Regions from separate parts of the Priestia sp. USM5 genome, predicted to be linked through region 2. Evidence: riboswitches for the same ligand, from Rfam matches in the RefSeq annotation. Region 2 holds a riboswitch; each other region holds the start of a gene.
What was found. A riboswitch is a leader RNA that binds a small molecule or an ion and turns the genes downstream of it on or off. The one in region 2 is predicted to bind lysine.
Positions count from the first base shown of each region.

Region 1: linked by a shared signal. The riboswitch ahead of ACWATA_RS00920 (aspartate kinase) and the one ahead of lysA (diaminopimelate decarboxylase) in region 2 are both predicted to bind lysine.
Region 3: linked by a shared signal. The riboswitch ahead of ACWATA_RS11775 (amino acid permease) and the one ahead of lysA (diaminopimelate decarboxylase) in region 2 are both predicted to bind lysine.

Region 1 covers NZ_JBSGKN010000001.1:177,232-184,910, reverse strand. The annotation lists gene sdhA (succinate dehydrogenase flavoprotein subunit) at 1-1,342, opposite strand, end outside; gene ACWATA_RS00930 (succinate dehydrogenase cytochrome b558 subunit) at 1,372-1,980, opposite strand; gene ACWATA_RS00925 (YslB family protein) at 2,470-2,997, shown strand; gene ACWATA_RS00920 (aspartate kinase) at 3,049-4,281, opposite strand; lysine riboswitch at 4,423-4,600, opposite strand; gene uvrC (excinuclease ABC subunit UvrC) at 4,666-6,432, opposite strand; gene trxA (thioredoxin) at 6,656-6,970, opposite strand; gene ACWATA_RS00905 (electron transfer flavoprotein subunit alpha/FixB family protein) at 7,379-7,679, opposite strand, start outside.
Region 2 covers NZ_JBSGKN010000001.1:2,346,932-2,354,610, forward strand. The annotation lists gene ACWATA_RS12760 (PAS domain-containing sensor histidine kinase) at 1-1,054, opposite strand, end outside; gene ACWATA_RS12765 (YckD family protein) at 1,216-1,530, opposite strand; gene ACWATA_RS12770 (NAD(P)/FAD-dependent oxidoreductase) at 1,604-2,722, opposite strand; gene ACWATA_RS12775 (CBO0543 family protein) at 3,061-3,573, shown strand; lysine riboswitch at 3,640-3,822, shown strand; gene lysA (diaminopimelate decarboxylase) at 3,961-5,289, shown strand; gene ACWATA_RS12785 (dicarboxylate/amino acid:cation symporter) at 5,340-6,602, shown strand; gene ACWATA_RS12790 (hypothetical protein) at 6,741-6,875, shown strand; gene ACWATA_RS12795 (hypothetical protein) at 7,031-7,216, shown strand; gene ACWATA_RS12800 (LysR family transcriptional regulator) at 7,349-7,679, shown strand, end outside.
Region 3 covers NZ_JBSGKN010000001.1:2,153,535-2,161,213, reverse strand. The annotation lists gene eat (ethanolamine permease) at 1-1,103, opposite strand, end outside; gene eutC (ethanolamine ammonia-lyase subunit EutC) at 1,125-1,838, opposite strand; gene ACWATA_RS11795 (ethanolamine ammonia-lyase subunit EutB) at 1,853-3,223, opposite strand; gene ACWATA_RS11790 (ethanolamine ammonia-lyase reactivating factor EutA) at 3,250-3,981, opposite strand; gene ACWATA_RS11785 (ethanolamine ammonia-lyase reactivating factor EutA) at 3,993-4,682, opposite strand; gene thiT (energy-coupled thiamine transporter ThiT) at 4,839-5,447, opposite strand; TPP riboswitch at 5,480-5,580, opposite strand; lysine riboswitch at 5,755-5,939, shown strand; gene ACWATA_RS11775 (amino acid permease) at 6,042-7,481, shown strand; gene ACWATA_RS11770 (hypothetical protein) at 7,518-7,679, opposite strand, start outside.

The DNA of each region.
Region 1 (7,679 bases), 2.2 Mb from region 2:
CATTTTCTGTACCTTGAAGATTCATGATATTGTTCCATTTCTCTTCTTCTTCTTTCACATGACGATCATATACGCTTGAAGAAATAGCATCTGCGCTCTTTTCTAAACCATTGATGTATTCAACGGCTTTAGGACCAGCAACCATACCGCCATAAATAGCTGACAATAATGAGTTTGCTCCTAAACGGTTCGCTCCGTGCTGCGAATAATCACACTCACCAGCTGCGAACAAGCCAGGGATATTTGTCATTTGATCGTAATCCACCCATAAACCGCCCATTGAATAGTGTACGGCTGGGAAAATCTTCATTGGTACTTTGCGCGGATCATCGCCCATGAATTTTTCATAGATTTCGATGATACCTCCAAGTTTAATGTCTAGCTCTTTTGGATCTTTATGTGAAAGGTCCAGATAAACCATGTTCTCTCCGTTAATTCCTAACTTCTGCGCTACGCAGACGTCAAAAATTTCACGAGTTGCAATATCACGAGGTACTAAGTTACCGTATGCCGGATATTTTTCCTCTAAGAAATACCAAGGTTTACCGTCTTTATATGTCCAAACGCGTCCGCCTTCTCCACGAGCAGATTCACTCATAAGACGAAGCTTATCATCTCCCGGGATAGCAGTTGGATGAATTTGAATAAACTCTCCGTTTGAATAGTATGCACCTTGCTGATACACGATAGATGCCGCTGAACCTGTATTAATAACTGAGTTCGTCGATTTTCCAAAGACAATACCAGGTCCACCTGTAGCCATAATAACCGCATCAGCTGGGAACGTTTTAATTTCCATTGATTTTAAATTCTGTGCAGAAATTCCGCGACAGCTGCGCTCATCATCAAGAACAGCACCTAAGAATTCCCATCCTTCGTACTTTGTCACAAGTCCGGCAACTTCATAGCGACGAACCTGCTCATCTAATGCGTACAATAACTGTTGACCCGTTGTTGCTCCAGCAAAAGCCGTACGGTGATGCTGCGTTCCGCCAAATCGTCTGAAGTCTAACAAACCCTCAGGAGTACGGTTAAACATAACACCCATACGGTCAAGTAAGTGAATAATACCAGGAGCTGCTTCACACATTGCTTTTACAGGTGGCTGGTTGGCTAAAAAGTCTCCGCCATACACTGTGTCATCAAAGTGTTCCCATGGTGAATCTCCTTCACCTTTCGTATTTACGGCTCCGTTGATTCCACCTTGTGCGCAAACTGAGTGAGATCTTTTTACCGGAACTAGTGAAAATAAATCTACTTGCTTGCCAGACTCAGCAATTTTTATTGTTGCCATCAAGCCAGCTAAACCGCCACCGACTACGATGATTTTTCCGTTACTCATCGGAACCCCACTCCTTCAAAACCTTAATTTTATGCAAATGCGAATAATGTACGAACACCTACGAATGTAAGTGCTAAGAAGATTGCTAATGTCACATAAGTTGAAATTCTTTGAGAACGTGGTGTTACAGTTAACCCCCAGCTAACTCCAAATGACCATAGACCGTTTGCAAAGTGGAAGATCGTAGATACAACACCAACTATGTAGAATGCAAACATTGCTGGGTTGCTTAAAATTCGTTCCATCATTTGAAAATCTACTTCTTTTCCAAGCGCAGCTTGTATTCTGGTTTCCCATACGTGCCATGTGATGAAGATAAGTGTGATTACACCTGAAACACGCTGAAGGATAAACATCCAGTTACGGAAAAATCCATAGTTGTTAACGTTTGTTTTAGCAGTGAATGCGATGTAAAGACCGTATATTGCGTGAAAAACGATTGGTAAGAAAATAATGAAAATTTCTAGAGCATAGCGGAAAGGTAAGCTCTCCATGAAGTGAGCTGCTTGATTAAATGATTCTTCTCCCTTTGTCGCGAAATGATTCACAACTAAATGCTGTGTTAAGAAAATCCCGATTGGTATTACTCCAAGTAGTGAATGGATTCTCCGATATTGAAACTCTCTGTTTGCCGCCATCTGCGTAGACCCCCCTTAGTTAAATGAACATAGTTTGTGAAGAACTTTCTTACTCCCACTAGACAAATAGATTAATCGTGAATACAGGAAATGAAAACCTTTGCATTTCCTAATAAAGTATGTGACAGGTTAATTTTACTCCCATCGATTAAGAGCGTCAAGGCAAGATGTTTAAATCTTCTATAAAATATAAATTTATAAAATTTTATATTTGTTAACGCTTACTGCATTGATGTTAAAGATTTTTTCTTTCTATTATAATATCGCTTGCCACAGTTAAGTAAGCGTTTACTTTATACTTTTATTGTAAACAAGTTCACAAAACATTTACACAGGTAAAAGTACCCTTTTAAAAGTAATTTTATGGATTTTTTATCTTTACATCTAACTCTTTTTACCATAATAAAGATCCTCTTACATTTTATTAAAAAAATGCGTGAGAGGTTTTTTAGATTTGTATATAATAGTAGTAAAGAAAGAGGGGAAAGCATGAGCAATTTACAAACAGAATCACAGCAAGAACTTGAAGAGACGATGGAAACATTAGAACCTAATGCCGCAGCTGAAACAGAGAGAGCTCTTGATCACGTTCCATATTTCGGATACAGCCTTTTGCGTGACGTGTTAATTCCAGAGCTTCTTGGAGACGAAACGAATACCATCTCATACTGGGCAGGAAAACACCTTGCGCGTAAATATCCATTAAATACAATGGATGAAATCGTCGCATTTTTTAAAGCAGCTTCCTGGGGAACACTGACGCTTGCCAAAAAAGATAAATATTCACTAGAGCTTGAGTTATCAGGTGATGTGGTCAGCAAAAGATTTCAGCAGGAAACTTGTTCATTTCATCTTGAGTCAGGGTTTGTGGCTGAACAGATTCAGCGTCAAAACAACTGCCTAACAGAAGCCTACTTAACACCTAAAGAAAAGAACGGAAAAGTGCTGATTTCCGTGCAGTGGGACCGAAAAGATATCTTACCTACCGAAACCCGTGCGGAGCGTTATAAAAAGTAAGAAATACGTATATATAAAAGACGTGGAGATACCACGTCTTTTTTCTTTTCTTTATACTTGCACTGCCTGCTGCTCTTCTAATTCAAATGCTACGTGAAGCGTCTCAACAGCTTTTACCATATCAGCATGCGGTACAACTGTAGATACTTTAATTTCAGACGTGCTGACCATCTTCACTTCAATTTTCTCTCCTGCCAGCACTTCAAACATTTCGGCTGCAACACCTGGATTAGATATCATGCCAGATCCCACAATCGATACTTTAGCCAGACTGCTTTCATGTTCAATACGCGTATACCCCAAGGTAGATTTATACTCTTTTAAGACGGCAAGAGCAGCTTCTACATCTACAGTTTTAATAGAAAATGAGATAGAGAGGCGATTATTAGCCGTTACGTTTTGAATAATAATATCCACATTTAACTGTTCTTTTGCTAATGCTGTAAAAATAGTAGAAAGAGTTTGTAACTCGTTGTTTAACCCTTCAATTGTCACCCGTGAAATATTATCTTCAAACGCAATTCCTCTTACGACTAAGTTTTGTTCCATTGAAACTTCCTCCTCAACAATCGTTCCATTCTCGTTTTCTAAGCTTGAACGCACTTCTAGCGGTACCTGATAATTTTTTGCAAACTCAACAGCGCGCGGATGCAGCACCCCTGCTCCTAAATTGGCTAATTCTAACATTTCGTCATATGAAATAGAATGAAGTTTACGAGCCTCTTCTACGTAGCGCGGATCCGTCGTAAACACTCCTGTTACGTCTGTATAAATATCACATTTTGCAGCTTTTAGTGCCGCGGCAAGAGCTACTGCCGTCGTGTCAGAGCCGCCTCGACCTAATGTTGTAATGCTTCCATCTTCTGAACAGCCTTGGAATCCAGCTACTACTACGATTCGACCTCTATCTAATTGGCTTTGAATACGAGTCGTGTCAATGTGCTGGATTCGTGCATTGCTGTGAACTGCTTCCGTCTGGATACCAGCTTGCCAACCTGTTAGCGAAGTGGCTTCATGACCTTTGCATTGAAGAGCCATTGTTAACAGGGAAATCGTTACTTGTTCTCCAGTTGTAAGAAGCATATCCATTTCGCGTTTACTTGGACTGTCCGTAATATCACTTGCTAATTTCACCAGTGCATCTGTGGTTTTGCCCATTGCCGATACAACAACTACTACTTGGTTACCGCGCTCTGCTTCTTGAATAACACGGTTTGCTACATGTTGAATACGTTCAACAGAACCAACAGATGTTCCACCAAATTTTTGAACGATTAATGCCATAATTTTGTTCATTCCTTTTCAATAAATTTGCATATGCAGGATGATGAGAAGCTAAATTTTTTTACTCAGACAATAAAAAAAGCAATGAGATGAGCTCTCATTGCTTAACGAACGAAAATTATAAAACATAACCGTCCACTGCCGTGAGATAGCTCTCCAAGAATCTACATCTTGACAATCCTACGTTTATTCAACGCAGAACCAGCAATCATTACTATGAGGTAATGTTCACTTCGGCAAATTTCCCTTTCCGCATCGTTCATAAGGGCTCATACCCTTCCTGATGCGTACTGATTAAATTTGCACCTCTATCTTCACTTCATTTGATGAAGTGTCGTATGAAATTAGTTAATAGCTTATCAAATATTTTCTATTATTTCAAGACTATTTTTGTAATGTTTCATAAATTTTTTCAGCAATGTTTTGAGGAACACCTGAATTTCGTATATCTTCAACCGTTGCTTCTTTCAATTTTTTCACCGAACCAAAATGCTTTAACAAAGCTTTCTTACGCTTTTCTCCCACTCCCGGAATGTCGTCTAGAACTGACTGAAAAGCGGACTTAGAGCGCACTTGACGGTGGAAGGTGATTGCAAAGCGGTGAACTTCATCTTGAATTCGCTGAAGCAAATAAAATTCTTGACTATTGCGTTCAAGCGGTATGATTTGAGGAGGCTCACCAATCATCAGGTTGGAGGTTCTGTGTTTATCATCTTTAACAAGACCTGCTGTAGGCACTAAAAGTCCCAATTCATTTTCGAGAACGTCCTGGACTGCAGCTAAATGCCCTTTGCCTCCATCTACAACAATTAAATCCGGAAGCGGAAGGCCTTCTTTTAACGCTCTGGAATACCGTCTGCGAACGACTTCCCTCATGGAACTGTAATCATCTGGTCCCTTTACGGTCTTAATTTTATATTTGCGATATTCTTTCTTTTCCGGTTTCCCATCAACAAAAACAATCATCGCAGAAACTGGGTCTGTTCCTTGAATATTTGAGTTATCAAATGCTTCAATCCGATAAGGAGCGGCAATTCCAAGCTCTTCTCCTAACCGTTCAACTGCGCCAACTGTACGCTCTTCATCTCGTTCAATTAAATAGAATTTTTCACCGAGCGCAATTTTTGCATTTTTACACGCAAGTTCTACTAATTCTTTCTTTTTGCCTCGCTTTGGATGCTGAACCTCTACTTCTACTAACTTCTCAGCTAACTCTGCATCAATCGTTGCTGGAACCATCACTTCTTTTGGCTTAATATTTTTGGCATAAAACTGACCGATAAAAGTTAAGAAATCTTCTTCTGGCTCTTTATAAAAAGGAAACATAGAAACTTCTCGCTCAATTAATTTCCCTTGGCGAATAAAGAAAACTTGAACACACATCCATCCTTTATCGTAAGAATAGCCAAACACATCTCGATTAACAAAATCATTAAACGTTACTTTTTGCTTTTCCATTGTCGCTTCGATATGAGCAATTTGATCTCGGTATTCTTTAGCCCGTTCAAAGTCAAGTTCTTCTGAAGCTTTTAACATTTTTTCAGTTAACTCTGTTTTGACATGCTCATATCCACCATTTAAAAACCGCGTGATATTTTCAATAATTTGTTTGTTTTGCTCTTCTTTTACCTCTTTTACGCAAGGAGCTAGACATTGCCCGATATGGTAATACAAACAAGGCCTATCTGGCATAGTGGAGCACTTTCTTAACGGATAAATGCGATCAAGAAGCCGCTTTGTTTCATTTGCTGCTTGAACATTAGGATAAGGACCGAAGTATTTCCCTTTATCTTTTTTTATTTTTCTTGTAATAACAAGTCGGGGCTGTTTTTCAGCTGTAATCTTAATAAACGGATAGCCCTTATCATCTTTAAGCATAATATTGTATTTTGGGTCATGCTTTTTAATTAAATTCATTTCTAAAATAAGCGCTTCTAAATTAGAAGATGTGACGATATATTCAAAGTCGACAATGTCGTTTACAAGTCGAAGCGTCTTTCCGTCATGAGATCCGGTAAAGTAGGAACGTACTCGATTTTTTAATACTTTTGCTTTTCCTACGTAAATGACCGTTCCATATTTATCTTTCATCAAGTAACAGCCGGGCTGATCCGGTAAAATAGCCAGCTTTTCTTTTAAATAATCGTTCATACTTTTCTCCTTCCTCTTCTCTTACTCTGTCCATCTATACAATCGCTTATGAAGCGTAACCTACATTCTTTCCTGTCTTAATACATGTACATAAGCTGGATTTATGGCGGTGTTCCTTACATCTAGTATAAAACAAACGAACGCATATTCGCTAAATAAAAGTATTCCCAAAAGAGAAAAAGTGGAGAAAAAGAAAAAAACCTAGCCTGAGCTAGGTTTTGACTTACGCGTGTTTATTAATTAATTCTGTTAATGCTTCTTTTGGTTGGAAACCAACTACTTGATCAACTTTCTCTCCATCTTTGAATAATACTAAAGTTGGGATACTCATAACACCAAATTTTCCAGCTGTTTCTTGATTTTCATCAACGTCTACTTTTACGATTTTAACTTTATCGTTAAGTTCGCCATCAATTTCTTCAAGAACTGGAGCAATCATTTTACAAGGGCCACACCATGGTGCCCAAAAGTCAACAAGCACTAGGCCTGATTTAATTTCATCTGTAAAGTTTTTATCTGTAGCATGTGCAATAGCCATTTTAATTCCTCCTAAATATATGCAATATCCAAATTCTACTCACAGTATATCACCTTCAAATAAGGTTTGCTAACTTTTTGCTTACATTTATACTGTTTATTCTCCGCTCTAGTTTGTACAATTTGCCTAAAAATATGCGTAGAAAATTTCGTTTCCCATGAGGCTGAGACCTGACTAAATGAATCCAAAGACGAACAAATAGTATACATGGGTTGAACCGCTTGCGACACCGCAGTTGATTTCCATGCAAGACTTCGCTTTTCTAGCAGGAGTCTTCGCCTTGCCCTCCAATCACCTGCTAGAAAGACCTACCCTGCGTTTACCCTAACAAAAAAACGAACCACTAATCAAAAATCTTGATCAACGGTTCGTTCTTCACTTCGTCTCAAATACTTTTGTCCGAGAATCTTACGCAGACTGTACTTTCAGCTTTTTAAATTCTTCCGTTAGCAGAGGCACTACTTCAAATAAATCTCCAACGATTCCGTAGTCAGCTACTTTAAAAATATTCGCTTCAGGATCTTTATTGATTGCAACAATAATTTTTGAATTTGACATACCTGCCAAATGCTGAATTGCACCTGAAATTCCGCAGGCAATGTATAAATCTGGTGTGACTACTTTGCCCGTCTGACCGATTTGAAGAGAATAGTCGCAGTAATCTGCATCGCACGCTCCGCGAGACGCTCCAACAGCTCCATTTAACACG
Region 2 (7,679 bases):
CAGTTTTTTTACGTTCTGTAATATCACGAAACAAAACTTGAATGGCCTGCTTTCCCATATACGGAATAGGAAAGGCAATGGTTTCGGCATCAATCGTATGACCGTCTTTATGAATAAACTTTTCTTCCTGCAGATCCACAGATTTATTTTCTGTTTTCATTCGATAAATTCGCTGTTTTACAACATCATAGTAATCAGGGTGAACAAACTGATAAACACAAGCTCCTAATACATCTTGAGGATTCTTGTATCCTAGTGCTTTAGCTCCTGCAGGGTTGATATAATCAATTTTACCTTCACTATGAACGATAATTGCTTCCGGGGATAACTCAATCAAACTTCGGTAGCGCTGTTCGCTTTCTTTTAAAGCCGTCTCATCCTGCTTGCGCGATGTTATATCTCGATAGACAAACGCAATGCATAACGGCCAATCATTCATATTTTCAACGCGAAATAGTGTGACGCTTACATTAATTAAATGCCCGTCTTTATGCTGTCTGACCGTCTCGAATTCCGTTTTCGATTCCCCTGATTGAATAGTCTTATGAAGTTCGCACACGGGCTCCTTTAAAAACGAAGGTATAATCGGAAGAGGCTTTTGATGAATTTCTTCAAACGTCCAGCCAAATGTATTCTCAAACGCAGGGTTCACTTGAAGCGTTTTACCCTCTAAGTCAACGATAGCAACAGCATCTGCGTTATGATAAATAAAAGGCTGAATCTGTTCTTTTTTCTCCTGATAACTAGTTATATTCACGCAATGTCCCATAATTTCAGGTTTTTCTGTGTAAGATAAAGGGGTTAAGTTTACTACATAGCGTTTATCATTTATTTGAAGCTCGTACATAAGCTTTTTCTTTTTATTTAGCGCTTCGAAAAAATGCTCATACGAGACCCATTCTTCTAGAGGTATTTTTTGCTCAGAAACGCTTTCTCCTTGATACATACTGTAAACAAGGTGGTCACCTTTTTGTTTGTAAGCAAATATGATTCCTAGAGCCTCAGCTGAATGATTTTCTGCATGTAATCGGACTATTTTTTTATTTTCGTTCATCGTTCATATTTACCTACCCCTCACTAGCATCTTTCCTAATCGTTCTCATTCTCTTAATTTTACATGAGGCGTTTAAAATTTACTAGATAAAGAAGCAGATATTTTCCATTCATTCACATAAAAAAAGCGCCTGTATAGGCGCTTTTTTATGTGAATAGGAATTACTTTGAATGATGCATTTTATGACAGTGCCGCTTCGGAACAAACCCATTTTTCTCCATATGCTGATAGCGATTTTCCATATGTGAAGAAATGTTTTGACTCTCCGTTTTGCTTAGCACGCCGTACTCCACATATTTTGAAAGTATTTCTTTCTTTTTTTCGAACATTTCTTTGTACAGAACGGATAATTCCTGCTTTTGCTGAGACGTCAGCTGCACGTCTTTTGTTTCTGGCTGAGGATTGTTTTCCGCTAATACAGGCGTCCCGCTCATAAATAAAAAAGCTGCTGCTGCACTTATCATAACCTTTCGCAAACAATCTACTTCCTTTCATCATATAGTAGTTATAGTTTGCGAACTTCTATTTGTTTTCATTCATTCTATTTGCTTAGGACTCAATAGCTCCTCTTACATCATAATCGCTAAGATCAATTTCCATTTCCATTTCAAGTGCTAATTTAGCAAGCTCTGAACCAAGATAAGGACCCGACGTTAAGCCTGAAGCTCCGAGACCGTTCGCTACTAGTATTCCTTCGTAAGCTGGAAGAGCCCCGATGACTGGCAAGAAGCCTGGAGTAAATGGTCGAAACCCTACCCTTGTTTCTAAGACTGTGCTTTCTGTTAAGCCAGGAGCAATTAATAAGGCCTTTGAAAAAATTTCATGAAGCCCCCCAGCCGTTACTCTCAAGTCATAACCCGTGTCGTTTTCATGTGTTGCTCCTATGACAATTTGACCTTGTTCAAACGAAAGAATATATTGGTCGCTTGGAGGCATTACAACGGGCCAGTCTTTTGTATCTAAATCAGGAAGATGCAAGTGGACAATTTGCGCTTTTTGAAAGCTTGCTAAAAATTTCACTCCAAGAGGCTCTAGTAATTGATTTGCCCACGCTCCTGCTGTCACGATTGTTGTACTTGCTAGAAGGGTTTGTCCATTTACGGCAACGCCCGTTACTCGATTATTTTCATAAAGTAGTTCTGCGTTTCCTTCTATTATTTTTGCACCGTTTTTCTTCGCTGCATTCACAAGTGCGTTTCGAAGAGCTTTTCCGTTAACGCGAGCGGCTCCACTAATATGAACTGAACTGTATTCTTCCGAAAGAGCCGGAAACAAAGCCTGTGTTTCTTTAGCGGATAAACGTGTAATCTCGCCTATTTCGGGGGCTTCTTCCCGACGCTTATATGCTCGTTCTTCCATTTTTTTAAGCTTTTGTTCATCAGTGTGTAAACTAATTGCTCCTACTCGCTTATATCCCGTATCCGTTTCTCCATCTTCTTCTAATTGCTGAATTAATGTTTGATAGTACTTGGCGCCGCCTTTTGCTAAGCGGTACCATGCTTTATTTCGACGCTGCGAAAGCCACGGACAAACAATTCCTGCTGCTGCATCAGTAGCTTGACCAGCATCCTTGCGATCTATCAATGTCACATCTGCTCCTGCTTTTGCTAAATGATATGCCGTAGAAGCTCCAAGTACCCCAGCTCCAACTACGATGTATGTTTTCATACCGAAACACCCTTTTCTTTCTTCTAGTATTCTCATGCTATATGTATGCAATTTTAGCATAGCAAAAAAAGAAGTCACATACTAGGCGAAGCTATTTTAAGCTTATTTTTAAGCCTTGCTGACTTTGACATATAGCTCCTTTAGTCTCGTAAGCAAAAGCGGTAGAAGTTCTTTTACCAAGATTATAACAGGGTGAAGAAAGCCATAAATAGTGGTAGTACGTCTTTAACGCTGTGGCTTACGGCTTTTCTATTATAGGTGCTGAATAAAAAAATGAAAGAATAAAACCACTATAATATGTAAATAAAAAGAAATAACCATTATTTTAAGGAGAGCGTATGCAATCTTCATTTGTATTATTTTTTATCATTCTTGGTTTACTATTTGGCAAGTGGCGAAGGTATCAAGAATACTACCCTACTTTGCTGTTTTGGGTCACGGGGAATTTGCTTTATGAAGTGCTGCTGTTTCATCACCGCGTATGGGTATTTCACCCTGTTGGTATTGATCATCTTTTTCTACCCGATCACCTAATGGTTTCTCTTGGAATAACCTTAATTATTTATCCGTTTGTTATACCGGTTTTTTTAGGAAGGCTGCCGCTGCATGTAAGCGGCCGGCTGTGGTGGATTCTTTTATGGGCGCTTTTATTTACTGTGATTGAGTTCATTGCTTATGTTAATCACAGTATCACTCATCATTATGGATGGTCGCTGCTATGTTCTTTTCTCTTCAATATTGTCACGTTCTCACTTTTAATCATTCATCAGAAGACAGCGCTGGCTGCTTGGATTCTATCTGGAAGCTTCATAGCTTTTTTATTTACCTTCTTTGATATTCCTATGCCTTAACTTTTCATTGACTAGACAGAGGAAAAGGAAATATAATAGGAGTTACATTTAAATATAATTTTCCTCTCTGAGAATAGAGGTGCATGAAATCAAGAGTCACTTATTGGAGACTAATGGAGTCTGTGAAGATAAGTAAAAGGGATTTCGTGCCGAAGTATATAAACATCCATTGTGTTCATATACTGGTTCAGTATTGAATAAATGCTGAGCTGTCACAAACCACTTGGTTTGTGGAGAGCTATTGAAGAGATGTTGATGCCTAGAATGTAATAATACTTTATTATTATGAAACCAAGACGCGTGAACATCACTTCACGGGTCTTTTTTGTGTTTTTCTACTGACCATCAAAGTTATAGTTGAATGATTTAAATGGAGGGATACGGATTATGTACTTACATGGAACGAGTAAAATTAACAGCAGCAATCATTTAGAAATTGGGCAGTGTGATACGGTCGAACTGAAAAAACAATACGGCACTCCCCTATACATCTACGATCAAGAATTAATTGAGACGAAATGCAAGGCCTTCCATTCAGCCTTTCAAAGAAGCGGATTTTCATATCAAATCGCCTATGCAGGGAAAGCGTTTCTTTGTATGGAAATGGCTAGCCTTTTAACGAAGCTTGATATGTCATTAGATGTGGTCTCAGGAGGCGAATTATTTACAGCTCTTGAAGCGGGATATCCAGCTGAACGCATTCATTTTCACGGAAATAACAAAACGATTGAAGAAATTGAAATGGCTCTTGATGCGAATATTGGCTGTTTTGTTGTGGATAACTTTACCGAACTTGAAGTTTTACATGCCTTAGCAGCTGAGCGCAAACAGAAAGCATCTATTCTTCTGCGTGTTACTCCAGGGATTGAAGCCCACACACATGAGTATATTATGACCGGACAGGAAGACTCCAAGTTTGGATTTGGTCTTTCCAATGACCAGGCTATGAAAGCGGTAAGTTCTGCATTAGAAAAGCCTTACTACGATCTTTTAGGCATTCATTGTCATATTGGTTCGCAAATTTTTGAAGTAGATGGTTTTTCTCGCGCCATTGATATTTTAACTGATTTCTTATTCAGTATTCGTGATAAAATGGAATTTGAAGTAAAAGTTTTAAACGTAGGTGGTGGTTTTGGTATTCGTTATACCGAAAGCGACTCTCCACTTCCAGTTGAGTATTATGTAGATGCACTGACAGAAAAGCTAAGCCGCACGTTAACTGAACAGAATTATACCCTTCCGGAAGTCTGGATTGAGCCTGGAAGAAGCATCGTAGGAGAAGCAGGTACAACGCTTTATACAATCGGCTCAACGAAGGAGATTCCAGGTGTACGCAAATACGTAGGAATTGATGGCGGTATGACCGATAATATCCGTCCTGCTCTTTACGATGCAAAACATGAAGCTGTCTTGGCTAATAGAGTGACGGATAAAAAAGATGAAACAGTATCAATTGCGGGGAAATGCTGTGAATCAGGAGATATGCTTATTTGGGATATCGATTTACCGCGCGTTAATCAAGGAGATTTACTAGCAGTATCCTCTACAGGTGCCTACAACTATTCAATGGCTAGCAATTACAACCGTATTCCGCGCCCTGCTGTTGTATTTGTGAAAAATGGAGAAGCTCGTCTTGCTGTAGAGCGAGAAACATACGAAGATTTGGTGCGTAAAGATGTAAAGCCAGTCGTTACTACGTATGCAATGAGCAAATGATAGCTGTTCTTGCGTAGTAAAGAAGCTATTGTTGTTTGGAGGAAATCTATATGGTTTTAAGTGTATTTAAAACGTACAGATCATCGCTTATTCTGCTTCTCGCTATTTTAATTGGCGGGATAGCAGGATATGCTATCGGGCCCGATGTGGCAGTCGTAAAGCCCTTTGGTGATTTGTTTCTTAATTTAATGTTCATGATTATCGTTCCCCTTGTCTTTTTTAGTGTGGCTTCGGCAATCGCAAACATGAACGAAATGAAACGTCTTGGTAAAATTATGCTAGGTATCGCCGTTGTGTTTGTCGCCACTGCTGCTGTTTCAGCCGTTCTAGGCTTTTTAGGCGCATCACTTTACAATCCGCTGCACAACGTAGATACTTCTGCCATTAAAGAATTAATGGGTGACAGTGAAAATACAGCTGAAAAAATGACGCTTTTAAATCAGCTTGTTAGTACATTTACTGTACCTGATTTTGTTCAGTTATTTTCGAAAGAGCATATTTTACAATTAATTGTCTTTGCCGTTATCTTCGGTATTGCTACCACGATGGCTGGTGAAAAAGGACAGCCTATGGCGAAATTTCTGACTTCGGGTCAAGAAGTATCGATGAAAGTCGTTAAAATTGTCATGTACTATGCTCCAATTGGTTTAGGGTGCTATTTTGCTACTGTAGTAGGAGAACTTGGACCAAAGATCTTGCAAGGGTATGCTAGAGCATTTATTCTTTATTTATTAATTGCAATCGTTTACTATTTTGGCTTCTTTACGCTATACGCATGGATTGCTGGCGGTAAAGCAGGAATTAAGCTGTTTTGGAAAAATGCAGCTGCTCCTTCTATCACTGCTATTGCTACCTGTTCTTCCGCGGCATCTATTCCAGTCAATTTAGACGCAACAAAGAAAATGGGTGTGCCGCTGGATATTGCTGAAACAGTGATTCCATTAGGAGCAAACACCCATAAAGATGGTTCTGTTATCGGTGGTATTCTAAAAATTGTTTTCTTATTCAGTTTGTTCGGCAAAGATATGACGTCTGCTACGAGTATTTTGAGCATATTAGGCGTAGCCTTTTTAGTTGGAGCCGTAATGGGAGCAATTCCTGGAGGCGGTATGATTGGCGAAATGTTAATCATTACAATTTACGGATTTTCGCCAGAAGTTCTGCCCATCATTGCGGTCATTTCCACAATTATTGACGCCCCTGCTACGCTCTTAAACAGTACGGGAAATACAGTAACAGCGATGCTTGTTACAAGGTTTACAGAAGGAAAAGACTGGATTAACAAAATTATCACCACCGATAAAGTCGCCTAGTAAAAAAGCAAAGGGAACAGTCTTAGTGACTCTCCCTTTGCTTTTTTCGTGTGCAGTAATATCGATAGCCGTGTATAAAGTTTGTAAATACGCACATTCTATAGGTATGTTTCATAACCGGACTGGAGGTGTCGTCTAATGAGTAACGCTGCAGGAGGTTCAAAGAAGAATCAACCGAATGATGCGAATCACGTAAGTGCAGAAACAAAAGCTCATCAAAAACGTCTCACTGAGCAAAACAAACAAGAGCATCAAGCTGAAGAGCGAAAATAAAATGACGTCAAAGAACGTTTGACACAGGCCCTGCGTTCTTTGACGTCATTTTATTTTGAGAGAGCTTAATGACGACGCTCTTTATAGGTCTATCGTACAACCTCCTTTCAAACTTTTACATATTCTATTAATAGGTTTGTAAAAGGAGGAATGATATGGTGTTTTCTTGGATAGAGATTACAGCTGCAGCCTTTGGGCTTTCAGTTATTTTGATAAGTTTTGCATTTTTGCCCGAACGTACAGGCAAAAATCTTTATATTCCTCATCAGCTAGTAGCAAAATCTATGTTTCTCTATAAAAAGATTATTGGTTTTATAAATCAATTTCGACAGAAACTTTAGTTCATTTCCTTTCCTCGTTTTTATTCATTGGATAGCTCCCTTTTTTAATCAGCGCATTTACAGTAAATAATTTAATGGTTAAAATAAAGAGTAAAAAAAAAGGATAAGCAGTTTGCAGAAATGGAGTTTCACATGGAAATCAGAGACTTAGAATACTTTATAGAGGTAGCGAATCATAAAAATTTTACAAAGGCAGCGCTGCAAGTTCATTTGTCACAAACGGCTTTAAGTAAAGCCGTCAAAAAAGTAGAAAATGAACTAGGATTTGAGCTTCTTGACCGTTCAACAAGAGAATTAAAGCTAACCGATGCAGGAGAAGTCGTGTATCATCAGGCAACTAAAGCGCTGTCGGTGTTAAAAGACATGCCTCACTTGTTGGGCGATTTAATGAACTTGCAAACAGGGCAAATCAAGATGGGAATCCCTCCGCTCATCGGGACCTTGTTTTTCCCGAAGATTGCAA
Region 3 (7,679 bases), 190 kb from region 2:
GACAAGTTAGGTTCTTTTTTGCGTAAAATAAAAAGAGAAACTAAACTGATGCAGTACATCATCATTGCTCCGAATACAGATAAGATAATAAGGGCATTGGCAAACGTGGCAGATCCAGCACAAATCACACCGATTGCTCCCGGAATCAACAAACCGCCGACAGGAACTCCTTTTTTATTCGTTTTAGCAAGAAATTTAGGGAAGTAACCATCTCGTGCAAGCGCATAGGTTTGTCTTGAAAATCCCATGATGATTCCATTTAAACTAGCAATCAATCCGAATAGCCCGATAATAGCAACAACGGTTGAAATGCCGTTTCCGTATACAGAAGACAGTGCCTGCGGAAGTGGATAATCGGCTAGCTTCCCGCTTCCTCCGCCAAGTCCTGCTGTTACAAATAGCGTAAACAACGTTGCGGTTGCAAGAGTAATAATCGCTCCAATAAATCCTTTAGGAATGTTTTTCTTAGGGTTTTCCACTTCTTCCGCTGCCATTGCTCCGCCTTCTATTGCAAGATAGAACCAAACAGCGAATGGAATAGCCGCTAGTACCCCTGTTGGCCCGTTAATAAATGAATGATCGTTAAAAATATTTGATGTTTGTACATGAGGCAAACCAGCTACATAAAAAATAGATAAACCAATTAGTGCAACAATGGTAGCTGTAAGCTCAATCACCGCTACTTCTTTTACCCCGATTAAATTTAGTAAAACAAAGAAAATAAAGGCACCTACCGTTGCATATACAGGGTTAACGGCTGGGATAAGAAAGTGCAGGTATGCTCCTGTTGATACCGCAATAGCAGGAGGAGCAAAAATAAATTCAAGCAAGCATGCAATTCCGGCGATATATCCGCCAAAAGGTCCAAGTGCTCTTCTTGCATAAGCTGAAGGTCCACCAGCTTGCGGGATAGATGTTGAAAGCTCTGCATAGCTGAACATAAACGTTGTGTAAAACACCGTTACAATTAAGGTTGCAATTGCAAGTCCGATAATCCCGCCTTGTTCAAACCCGTAGTTCCACCCAAAGTATTGTCCTGAAATAACCATACCAACTGAAATAGCCCATAAATGAATAGGTTTTAATTGTTTTTGTAACGCCATACGTTCTCCTCCTTTTGATGTTTAGACAATAAGATGTACACCGCTTGTTTGCTGCTTAATCATTTTGTCAATCATGGTACCGATATGTGCGGCTGCCTCAATAGGAGGCGTTCCTCTTTTATGAATATTAGAAATAACCATACGATCAGACTCTTTTTTGCCTTTGCTAGGTTCATAGCACATGTAAGCACTCATGGATTCAGCACTGACCAGCCCAGGTCGCTCTCCAATCAATAGCACAAGTGCTTTTGGCTTTATGATTTCACCAATTTCATCCATACATGCAACTCGTCCTCCTTTTACAAAAAACGAAGTCCCGATACGAAGTCCATATGACTCCAGTGAATCAATTAAAGCAGGATACACGTCGCTCATGTTTTCTTCAATTGCCTTAGCGCTCAGTCCATCTGATACCACTACTTGTACATCAGGCTGTGGCACGCAGTTTTTTAAAATCTCTTTCTTAGCGCCATCTGCTAATAACCTCCCTTGATCCGGCCGTTTTAAATAATGTTCTTTTGACTCCGCGCGTGTATTCACAGAAAAAAGGTTAAACTCAGATAGAATATCTTCTGAAACTGAGCCGTATACAGAGTCTACGGCTGCGGCATGATCTGTGCGAAAAGATAAAACGTCTTTTGTTAGCGGCCTTGTTCCCGTACGGCCAACACCTATGCGGGCAGGGGTAAATTGTTTCAGTGTTTCAAGCGGATCGCGATTTGACTTTGGTATCATAGTAAGCACCTTCCTTAAATCAAATTCATAAAAATAGTTGGGTCTCCAGCTCTTGATGTGAAGCGTCCGTTTTCCATAATACGCTGATCTTCAAGCCATTTTTGAAATAACGGAGTTGGGGTACGGCCGAGTACATTGCGCACGGTTGCGATATCATGATAACTAAGAGACTGATAGTTTAGCATGCAGTCATCAGCCATGGGCACTCCTATTACAAAGTTCACCCCAGCTGTTCCTAGAAGCATACTTAAATTATCCATATCGTTTTGATCAGCATCCATGTGATTGGTGTAACATACGTCTACTCCCATAGGCAAGCCGTGCATTTTGCCCATAAAATGATCTTCTAACCCAGCTCGCAGAACTTGTTTGCTGTTATATAAATATTCAGGTCCAATAAATCCAACAACCGTGTTAACTAAGAAAGGCTTGTAGTGGCGAGCTAAGCCATAGCATCTAGCTTCGAGCGTTACTTGATCAATATTATAGTGGGCTTCTGCTGACAGTTCAGAACCTTGTCCTGTTTCAAAATACCAGCGGTTCGGACCTTTTGCTGTCCCTTTTTCATGAATTAACGCTGTCGCTTCATCGAGCATAGACAGTGAAATCCCAAATGAATCATTACCGGCTTCTGTGCCTGCTAAACTTTGGAAAATCAAGTCAGCAGCTGCTCCTTTTTCGATTGCTCTCATTTGGCTCGTCACATGTGATAATACACAGTTTTGAGTAGGAATCGACCATTCGTTGATTATATTTTTTGTTTCATTTAAAAGCGCGTAGATATTATCCGTTGTATCAATAACAGGGTTAATTCCGATAACCGCATCTCCAATTCCATAGCTTAACGCTTCGTAGAGAGATGCTCTCATTCCTTTTAAGTTATCTGAAGGATGATTAGGCTGGGCTCTTGAAGCCAATACGCCTTTTTGACCGATAGTCGTTTGACAAGTAGTTTGCACTTCTATCTTGGCAGCTCCTTGAATTAAATCTAAATTGGACATAATTTTAGTAGCTGCCGCAATCATTTCGCTGTTTAATCCTTTGCTAAGCGCAAGAAGGTCTTCTCCGGTATGCTCATCAGATAAGATGTATTCTCTTAACTCCCCTACTGTCCAATTTTTAATAATGTCGTAAACCGATGAATCAACCTGACTTTCGATTAATGCCGAGACGTTGTCTTCATCTGCGCTTAGCAGCGGGTAATTTCGAATATCAGCAAGTGTGATATCAGCTAGCACTTGTTTGGCTGCCATTCGTTCTTTCGTTGACTCAGCGCTAACTCCTGCGAGCTGATCTCCAGAACGTTCTTCGTTTGCTTTGGCCATAATTTCTTTCAAGCTATAAAATGAAAATGTTTCTCCTAACAACCGGGTAGTTTTAAACATCTTTTCCTCCTTGTATGTTCAGTTGATTATGATGAAAAAGCGAGTGTTTTAATCGAAACAGAGATTGCCTCTCCAGCTACGGGTAACCCTAGATCGATATAATCTCCGTGGGTAAAGTCAATTTGATCTAAACAAATAATTTCTAATTCGTTCTCCTGTTTGGCTAGTGCTTGTCCTAAAGCTTTAGCAATATCCTGCTCGCATAAAACAACGAGGCACTTAGCTCCTTTAAAACAAGCACCAAATTCAGCGCTTATTACTTTTGCTAATTCTTGCAGCATTATATAGCTGCAGTAAGGGAAATGAGATAAAGCAATAGCAACGGGAGGATCTTCTGCGCTGAAAACAGTTGAAGCCTGCATACATGACGCTCGAGCTCTTTCTTGAAACAGCTGCGGATTCCACTCCTCCTCTGGCTGTACAGGTATTTCTATAATCGGAATGTTTTTCAGCGGCAGTTTTTTAGACTTAATGTATACGGTTGATCCGCTAACTTCTGTATTTTGCATGCCAGCCCCAATGACAGTAGCGCGCGTTGTTTCAGCGGCTTGAGATACGTGTATGGATTGAAACTGATACGCTAGCAGAGGACCAATGTCTCCATGTACAGCCACTTCCCTCACTGTTTTCGGCTTTTGCTTCTCCATCATTGCTCCTACCCCTCCTGAAATCATAATTGTTTCTGGTTGGATAGAAGATCTTGTATGAGGAGAAACGAGCAGCGAAGAGGTTTGAATTAGTGCTCTTACATAATTCACGGTTTCTTCAGCTAGTAATTGACAGATAGTAATTGACAGATAGACGAGAGTTTTTCAAATGTTGCTTTTTCACCTTCTCGCAGTATTAAAGAATTATTTTTTAAAAATTCAGTTAAATAAGGTGAAACGTAGGTAACAAAGCCGTCTGAATTCAGCCGAATTAATCTTCCACCTACATGCAGCGTAAACGTTTCGATCACTTTTCCGTTTTGACATAAAGCGATGTTAGCGGTGCCTCCTCCTACATCAATATTGGCAATTACTGCATTTGTTTCAGCGGAATGTTGTATTGCTCCTGATCCTTTTGCCGCCAATATTCCTTCCAAGTCAGCACCGGCTGTTGCAACAACAAAATCTCCAGCATGTTCGGCTAGATAGTGAACGATAGTTTCTGCATTTTGCTTTCTAGCAGTTTCTCCTGTGATGATCACAGCGCCCGCCTCCACTTGATCTAAGGAGATTTCTGCATTCTTGTACTCTTGTTCTAGTAGTACCGTTAATCGTTGAACATCGATTTCAACCTCGTTTAGCATAGGTGTGGTATAGATAGAACTTGCATACGTTACTTGACGATCAATAATTTGACAGCCTGGCAGCGTAAACTGATTTTGTTGATTTGCTATTAACAGTTTGCTTACAATCAGTTTTGTTGTGCTTGTTCCAATATCTAAACCTATGCTCGTGATCCATTTCTGTAGCATACGATCAATCCTTTATCTCGTTTGAATATGTTGACTATCATAAAACAGTTTTTTGAATATTTCACTAACTATGTTATCAAACCTGACACACTTTTGTGTAAACAAAGGTGACAAATGAAAAAAAAGACTAAATCTTGGTAGATTTAGTCTTTTTTCTTATGATGAATGTGATTTAGTTACAATCATTCTTGATGCCGATGGAATTAACAATGAAAGAATGACTAAGCAGGCTATTAGTGACCCTACCATTGAAATACCGTTCATTGAAAAAGAATACCACAGAGCGGACATACCTTTTGGTGCGTACGATCCCCAGAAAATAATACCAGCAATAAAGTGCCAGAAATAACGTGCGAAGCTTCCGATAATAAGGGATAAAACAATCAAAACAAAAGCTTTTGATCTGTTATTGGTAGCTAAATTTGTTTTAATAGATTGTGAAAAAATACCTCCAAAACCTATAAAAGCAAAAGCCACAATATATTCAATAAATGTTTGTAGCGCTGTTAAAATATAAGCCGTTCCTGTCGCTAACTGCAAAAGCCCCCATAATAGACCAGATAGAGCCCCGCCTTTTACTCCCCAGCGAAAGCACATAATAAAAATGGGCACCATGGAGAACGAAATACTTACAGCCGTTGCAATCTTAATGGAAGGCAAAAGGTCAAGTAGAAGTGCCAATGCTGCAAAAATAGCTATTTCAATTTTAGCCTGTAAAGGTAATGCTTTATTCACGTTTCTCACTCCTGTTTTTGAATCATTCATATCAAACGGTTTACACAGGAGTAAGCAAATATATGCTACTATTCCCACATTCCTACGCTAGCGTTAACTAACAGGTTCTAAGGGTCTGAACGTTTCGTTCACTCTCAGCACGGCGGCTCCCCCTGTGGTACGTTTGGATATTTATGTAGTATAAAGACAATGTTTATTATACCATATGTAACAAAATAGATTCGAGAGATTTCAAAGATGTTTCTATTTTCTGAATCTATTTTTTATAATGACAATCGTTTTAGTATTTGTTATACTTCTTTTATGTCAATTGAATATAAAAAACCCTCATCCTAATCGATGAGGTAGAGGTCGCAGTTTTTAATAGTAAAGTAACGGAAATGCAGAGAACATTGAGGATGTTGCTTGAAAGGAAAAATTGCCGAAGTTTAGATCACTTCTCGGTTGATTTAAGCTGGGGCTGTCTCCGAACAGGAACAGAACTGTCACATCATGCGAGTGATGTGAAGAGCTATCTTCACGGAAGGTTGACGCGGTTTTCAGATTTAAAAGCGCGCACATATACTGCGGGCTTTTTTTATGTTATCCCGTCTCTTTCCGTACATTCGAAAGGAGTATTTATCTATGCAAGAGCAGCAAGAATTAAAACGTGGGTTGAAATCTCGCCACTTAACGATGATTTCATTAGGAGGAGCCATCGGAACCGGCTTATTCCTAGCAAGTGGTGGAGCAATTCACACAGCAGGACCTGGGGGAGCGCTTTTAGCTTACGCTATCATTGGCGTCATGGTTTACTTTTTGATGACCAGCCTAGCAGAGCTCGCAGCTTATATGCCTGAAGCTGGTTCATTTAGTACGTATGCGTCTCGTTTTGTAGATCCATCCTTTGGTTTCGCTCTCGGCTGGAACTACTGGTATAACTGGGCTATTACGATTGCAGCTGAATTATCCGCTGGAGCCCTTATTATGAAATTTTGGTTCCCAAACTCTTCTTCTATTTTATGGAGTGCCCTGTTTTTATTAATTATGTTTGGGCTTAACTACCTTTCTGTAAAAGGATTTGGTGAATCTGAATTTTGGTTTTCGTTAATTAAAGTAGTAACGGTTATTATCTTTTTAGTTATTGGTATTATGATGATTTTTGGTATCTTTAACAATGAAGCACCAGGTTTTAAAAACTTCACGCTTGGTGATGGACCGATTCACGGTGGATTCTTCACTGTACTAGGTATCTTTATGGCAGCTGGTTTTTCATTCCAAGGAACAGAGTTGCTTGGAGTCGCAGCTGGAGAAAGTGAAGATCCGGAAAAAACGGTTCCTCGCGCAGTTAAACAAGTCTTCTGGCGCATCTTGTTATTTTATATTTTAGCTATTTTTGTTATTGGAATGCTTATTCCATACACAGCGAATTCATTAGCAAGTGATGACGTGCGAGTAAGTCCGTTTACTTTGATATTCGAACGAGCAGGTCTGGCGTTTGCAGCATCAGCGATTAATGCCGTTATTTTAACAGCTGTTTTATCTGCTGGTAACTCAGGCATGTATGCTTCTACGCGTATGCTGTGGAACTTAGCGAAAGATGGAAAAGCACCAAGGTTTTTAGCAAAAGTGAATAAACGAGGCGTTCCAGTTAATGCCTTAATCGCAACGGCACTTGTCGGTACACTTGCATTTGGTGCTTCATTTTTTGGAGACGGTGCGGTATATACGTGGTTACTTAACGCTTCTGGTATGTCTGGTTTTATTGCTTGGTTAGGAATTGCGATCAGCCACTATCGTTTTAGAAGAGCATTTGTTGCTCAAGGTCATGATTTGAGTGAACTTCCATATCATGCAAAACTTTTCCCATTTGGCCCTATCTTTGCCTTTATTTTATGTGCCGTTGTTATTTTAGGCCAAAACTATTCGGCGTTTATGGGTGACTCGATTGACTGGTACGGTGTACTTGTTTCTTATATCGGACTTCCTTTATTCTTAATTGTTTGGTTAGGATACAAATGGACGAAAAAGTCGAAGCTTATCCCGTTAAAAGAATGTCAAGTAACAGTGAAAAAATACGAATAAAAAAAGCGCTCTATTCAAAAGAATAGAGCGCTTTTTTTATATGAGCTGATCGGCAAAATGAAGAGATATATAAGCGGGTTGGTTTTTCATAACAAGCATATAACCTTTGAGGGGACGGTTATAGTAATCAGCAGCTTCGATATAATAAATACGCTGAATTAACCTGCTTAAATGAGTTGCAAAAGATGGAAGTTGGTG